2 regions of the Ornithinibacillus jepli genome follow, and region 2 is predicted to be linked to the other one. Evidence: a T-box and tRNA genes for the amino acid it is inferred to sense, from the RefSeq annotation. Region 2 holds a T-box; the other holds one or more tRNA genes.
What was found. The T-box of region 2 lies ahead of metG (methionine--tRNA ligase). A T-box ahead of a tRNA ligase gene usually reads a tRNA of that ligase, here a tRNA-Met.
Positions count from the first base shown of each region.

Region 1: it encodes a tRNA-Met, which carries the amino acid that the T-box ahead of metG (methionine--tRNA ligase) is inferred to sense. The anticodon was not compared.

Region 1 covers NZ_JBFEGG010000001.1:1,223,557-1,226,830, forward strand. Annotated here, with positions in the region: gene AB1K81_RS06380 (MFS transporter) at 1-564, opposite strand, end outside; gene AB1K81_RS06385 (superoxide dismutase) at 686-1,297, opposite strand; tRNA gene AB1K81_RS06390 (tRNA-Phe) at 1,448-1,520, opposite strand; tRNA gene AB1K81_RS06395 (tRNA-Ser) at 1,573-1,665, opposite strand; tRNA gene AB1K81_RS06400 (tRNA-Ile) at 1,675-1,751, opposite strand; tRNA gene AB1K81_RS06405 (tRNA-His) at 1,760-1,835, opposite strand; tRNA gene AB1K81_RS06410 (tRNA-Met) at 1,861-1,937, opposite strand; tRNA gene AB1K81_RS06415 (tRNA-Asn) at 1,946-2,020, opposite strand; gene AB1K81_RS06420 (Na/Pi cotransporter family protein) at 2,236-3,274, opposite strand, start outside.
Region 2 covers NZ_JBFEGG010000003.1:424,578-427,851, reverse strand. Annotated here, with positions in the region: gene AB1K81_RS13850 (GNAT family N-acetyltransferase) at 1-330, opposite strand, end outside; gene metG (methionine--tRNA ligase) at 385-2,052, opposite strand; T-box leader at 2,084-2,351, opposite strand; gene AB1K81_RS13840 (hypothetical protein) at 2,466-2,603, shown strand; gene AB1K81_RS13835 (RNA polymerase sigma factor) at 2,653-3,168, opposite strand; gene AB1K81_RS13830 (sensor histidine kinase) at 3,173-3,274, opposite strand, start outside.

The DNA.
Region 1 (3,274 bases), on a different contig from region 2:
AATGAATAAAATGAAAGAAGTAGTAAATATCGTACTATACCCTATATTTGCAGGCATTTTAGAAATGATGAAACCAGCACTGAATGGTCCAACCATTCCCCCTAAAGACTGTAATACACCTAGAAAGCCATTGAACAAATCTCTAGTTTCCGGTTCTGTTATTTCAAAGGTTAGTACATTAAATGCCAACCAGTAAAAACCATATCCAATACCTAATAAACTTCCTAACAAAAAATTAAAATATGCTGCTTTGTCACCTATTATTAATACCATTAAAAAAAATAGCGATAGAAAGATAACACCTAACCTTAATACTATTACTCGGTCCACTTTTTTCGCAATTTTTCCGGCGGCTATAAAAGTAAGTGGTTGAAAAATAAATATGGCTAAATTATAAAAAGCTATCGTATAGTAATTACCTTCTGCTTGTTTCCATAAGTAGACATTTACAAAAGTATTGGATAAATAAATTCCTAGTGAATATAATCCACCGATTACTAATAATAGTATTAGGTCCCTATTTACCTTTGTTTTCCCAAAAACATACTGTAAGGTTTTTTGCATATTGAATTGCCCCTTTTCTCTCTTTCCTTAGTGTAAGCAATTCAAATATAGATATACAAAATAAAGAGGAGGACACATAGTTTAACACTATGTGTCCTCCTCTAAGTTTACCAATAAAGTTTTATTTAGCTTCGTTATAGTTTTTAGTTACTTCATCCCAGTTTACTACATTCCAGAATGCAGCTACATAATCAGGACGTTTATTTTGATAATTTAAGTAGTATGCATGCTCCCAAACATCAAGTCCCAAAATAGGAGTTTTACCTTCCATTAAAGGAGAATCTTGGTTTGGAGTACTTGTTACTTCAAGTTCACCGTTACTTACTACTAACCATGCCCAACCTGAACCAAAGCGAGTTTTAGCAGCATTTTCAAATTCCGCTTTAAATTTATCGAAGCTACCAAATTTACCGTTAATTTTATCAGCTAATTCACCAGTTGGCTCCCCGCCACCATTTGGAGATAGAACTTTCCAGAATAAGCTATGATTATGATGTCCACCACCATTGTTACGTACTGCTGTACGAACGCTTTCAGGTAATGCATCAAGATTGCTTACTAATTCTTCAAGTGTTTTATCTTGAAGATCAGAATGCCCTTCAAGAGCAGCATTTAAGTTTGTTACATAAGTATTATGATGCTTTGTATGATGGATGTTCATTGTTTCTTTATCAATTGTTGGCTCTAATGCATCATATGCATAAGGTAATTCAGGTAATTCAAATTTTGCCATTTCGAAATATCCTCCTTCAAATATATGTTATTCAAGGGTATATCACCCTTTACATGAAAGACTATCAGAGGTTTCCAGTTCTTGCAAATTATTTGCCCATTAATTATCCTTTTACAACAAAAAAACAAGCAAAGTGCTTGTTTGAAATGATGGCTTGGGACGGAATCGAACCGCCGACACATGGATTTTCAGTCCATTGCTCTACCGACTGAGCTACCAAGCCTAAATATTATGTTGTTAATTCAATATTTTTTTTAAAATCAAAATAATATGTATGGAGGAGGTAGAGGGATTCGAACCCCCGCGCGGTTTGACCCGCCTGTCGGTTTTCAAGACCGATCCCTTCAGCCAGACTTGGGTATACCTCCGAGTATACATGGTGGACCCTGCAGGACTCGAACCTGCGACCGATCGGTTATGAGCCGATAGCTCTAACCAACTGAGCTAAGGGTCCTTTATATATGGGGCGACCGGTGGGAATCGAACCCACGAGTGCCGGAGCCACAATCCGGTGCGTTAACCACTTCGCCACGGCCGCCATGATGTTAAACAAATGATAGTAATGGTAGCGGCGGAGGGGATCGAACCCACGACCTCACGGGTATGAACCGTACGCTCTCGCCAGCTGAGCTACGCCGCCATTTTTTTTGGCTCCACAGGTAGGATTCGAACCTACGACCGATCGGTTAACAGCCGATTGCTCTACCACTGAGCTACTGTGGAATAATTCATAATAAGTTGTTAACTTGTCTACTATTTAAGTGGCACGAGATATAATATAACATGTTCAAACATTCGTGTCAACAACTATTTTACAATTAAAATATGTATTAAAAAAGGGTGTATTGAAAACGACAATAATTACTATATCACCTTTAAATAAAAATATCAATAAAAAATTTAAAAAAATAAAGAGAGGTTGATACCTCCCTTTATTTTTATTGATCCCCTAATACTGCTTCTGCAATATTAACTGCATGGTCGCCAATTCTTTCTAGGTTTGAGATTATATCTACAAAGACTATACCTGCAGATACACTACAATCCCCTTCATTCATACGAATAATATGCTTTTTCCGATAGCTACGTTCCATTTTATCAATTTGATCTTCTTTTTGAACTACTGCTAAAGCTTCTTCACGATTGTTCGTATCAAGAGCCTTGACTGCTTGTTTAACAGTAGACATTGTTAAGTCAAACATATTATTTAAATCTTCTTGTGCTTTATCAGTTATGATAACTTTGTTAGAGATTTTATAATCAATTAGCTCTACAATATTTTCAAAGTGGTCGCCAATTCTTTCTATATCTCTTACAGTATCCATTAAGATAGTGTGTTTTCCACTTTCAAATTCTGATAAAGACCCACCAGAGATGTCGATTAAATAATCAGTAATACTCCTATCTAAACTGTTTAATGCCCCTTCAATTTGTAATGCCATATCAGCATGCTTTGTTTGGTTAGTTGAAAGGTATAAACTAGTCTCTTCCATTCCTTGATAGGCATATTCACCCATACGTACCACTTCTGCTTTTGCTTGGTCTAATGCAAGGGCAGAAGATTGTTGGATGAAGATGGGATCTAAATGTTTCGGCTTATACTCAATCGTTGTATCTTCACCAGGAACTAGCTTTGTAACTATCCAAGCTAGAAGTCCTATAAACGGGAATTGGATAATAGTATTTAACACATTAAAACTTCCATGTGCAAACGCAATAGTCATTTCCTCGTTTAGTGAAAAATGACTTTGTAAATAAATAACATATTGCGTAAATAAATTTAATAATAATAAAAATATTGTTGTTCCTACTAAGTTAAAAATCACATGAACAAAAGCAGCGCGACGAGCAGCAACTGTAGCGCCTAAAGAAGCCAGGACAGCCGTAATCGTTGTACCGATATTATCCCCAAATAGAACCGGTAAAGCAGCCTTTAAAGTAATTGCTCCTTCAGCATACAGACCTTGTAATATACCA
Region 2 (3,274 bases):
ATCAACTAGTTTTGTTAATAGACGAGTTGCCAATCCTTGACCACGGTAAGCTTCCCTAGTATACATGTTGGTAATATATGCCTTTCTGCCACTCTTGTTGGTATAGGAAGGTGGAAATTCATAAATTATAATTGCACCTGTTGCGATTATTTCTTCTTCCTCTTCAACAAGCCATTGAATTAAAGATCCATCACTTAGTTTATTTTGAAAGAAATCGTATAGTTCCTTATCAATATCTACAGTAGGTTCAATTCCTTCATCAATTAATTGTTTTTTTCTTAGTTCGACCATTTTGTTAATATCTTCCCAGTTCGCTTTTCGATAGTTCATTTTTCAATACTCCTTCTTATGTCTTTCCTCTTCTAATAGTTAATTACAACACATTTAGTCAGTCCCTTGTTTTGAACTCTCCTTTAACTTAATCGTCTCTTCCTCAATCCGAATAATATCAATTCTCTCATATAAGGGCTCAACTTCATCTAAAGATAAGTCGTTATATTCAATCAAGCTCCATTTTATTTCTGTAATTCTTAACATTTTCTGAATCCTCTCTGATGAAAAAGGGAGAAATGGATTCAAAACTTGGGCTAAATTTGCAATAATATACACACAGGTTGCAAGAATATTAGCACACTCATTCTTGTTTGCTTTAATTTTTATCCATGGCTTTTGTTCATCGAAATATTTATTAGCATAACGGACAAATTGAAATATCTTATTTATGGCAGTTTTAAACTCTGCCATCTCAATCAATGCTCCTACTTCCTCATAAAGCTGAATGATTTTTTCTTTAAACAGAACCTCTACTTCACCGTTTGGCAATTTTCCATCAAATGACTTTTCAACAAATTTTAATGTCCGATTCACGAAATTCCCATAAGCCCCAAGTAATTCACTATTATGACTATAGATAAATTCTCTCCATGAAAAATCCGCATCTCTACTTTCTGGAGCATTAGCAATTAGAAAATAGCGAATAGAATCCGGATGATATCGTGTTAAAATGTCTGGAACCCAAATAGCCCAATTTCTACTTGTAGATAATTTTTTCTGTTCTATCGTTAAGAATTCATTGGAAACAATATGAGTAGGGAGTGGTTTTTTGTTAATACTCTTTAGTATTCCTGGCCAAATAATTGAATGGAACGGAACATTATCTTTACCGTGAACATAATAGGCTTTCGTATTTTCGTTCCAAAACTCCGCTTCATCTCGAGCATTATCCAAAGCCCACTGTTTACTTGCTGAATAATATCCAGTTATAGCCTCAATCCACACATAAATTTTCTTTTCTTCATAACCTTCCACTGGTACTGGTACTCCATTTGGTAGATCTCTTGAGACTGCTCTGTCTATTAGCCCTTCTTTTAAATAGCGCTCAGACAAGTGAATTGCATTTTCTCTCCATTTTCCATCCTTTTTAGCTTCAGATACATAATGCTCAAGCTCCTTTTGTAAAGAACTTAATTTAAAATAAAAATGCTCAGTCGTTTTAACGATTGGTTCATTACCACAAGTCTTACAAATTTTATCAAGAAGTTCGATTGGATTTAATAGTTGTGAACAGTAGTCACATTGATCTCCTCTCGCTTGTGATTTGCAGTGGGGGCAAGTACCTTCTACAAATCGGTCTGGAAGGAACTGTTCACAAGACTCACAATAGCATTGATCTTCTTTCTTCTTATAAAGCTTTCCATTATCCAGCAATTCAAGAAATACGTTCTGAACTACTTCATGATGTAATGCTGTATCCGTTCGGGTATAGCAATCAAACGTAAATCCCAATCTTTCAAAGCTCTCTTTAAATTCTTGATGATACTTGTCAGCAATATCTTTAGGTGTCACTCCTTCTTGTTTCGCTTTAATTGCTATAGGAGTTCCATTGCAATCACTTCCAGAAACGTACAGTACCTTCTCTCCTTTTAAACGGAAGTACCGCGCTAAAACATCTCCTGGTAATAAACTCGATAAATGTCCAATGTGCAAAGAACCATTGGCATATGGCCATGCACCACCTATAAAAATACTCATCTTCTTATCCTCCTTTTTAATATATAAAAAACCCTCATCCTTAAGACTTAAGTCTAAGGACGAGGGTTAACTCGTGTTACCACCTTAATTCACTAATAACTCACATTATTAGCCTCACTAAGTACGGAGTGTTATACACTCTTATACTCTGACATTTATAACGAGTGCCAAATCTCGTCAGAATCTATTTTCTAAATAGAAAAGTCGACTCTGAAGCTCCAAGGCCATTTTCAATCAACGATTTCCTGCTTCTTTTCAGCTACCGAAGCTCTCTGGGAAGAAAATGTGTGTTGATTTACTTTCCTTATCATCGCTGGTAAAAAGTATTTTTATTATTATGGCATAAAATTAATTGATTTTAAAGAGCTTTTTCTACGTTTCTGTTTCATAGCTTTCTATTTCCTCGGTAAGAATATGGATAAGGAGGAGATACAATGAACAAGAAACATGCTAAAGAAGATCAAAAAAATATAAAAAGCTATGACGATAAAGAAAAGGACCAATTCATTAACAACCTCGCACAAGCACTAAACAGCAGTAAATATAACGACAAAGATAATGAGGATATGTGAATGTAGTTAAGAAAAAAATTGCCCCCTTCAAGAGGGGGCAATTACACATTTAAGCACTAATCCGCTTTTCATACTGAGCCTTCAATTGCTTTCTTGCACGATGAATTCTTGTCTTGACGGAGGATAGCTTAATATTAAGCTGGTCAGCAATTTCTCTTTCTTTTAAATCGTACTTCATTTTCAAAATCATCACATCTCGATATGAACTATTCAAACTTCGTATTTCTTGTTTTACTTCTTTTAATAACAAATAATAGGCTACTTCATCTTCCACATTTGGTGTTTCTTCCATTTTCATATTAACAAGTAATTCTTGTTCTGTAGGAATACCTTTATTGCTTTTCACTTTACGTAACATATCGATTGCAGCGTGATTAGTTATGACAGATAACCAAGCTGAAACTTTCTCCTCTTCTTGAATCGTATCCATATTTAGCAATACTTTTATAAAGGTTTCTTGAACTACATCTTCTGCTAATTGCATATCCTTAACGATAGCGTAGCTTATATGAAGTAACCGATTATAATGTTTTGTATATAGATCAGATATATCCATGCTACACATAATTCTATACCTCTATCCTCAAGTTAATTGTTACTTTAAACAAATCACCATCTGTTTCTATGTCTAACATTCCATCATGGAGTTCAACTATTGACTGAGCAATGGC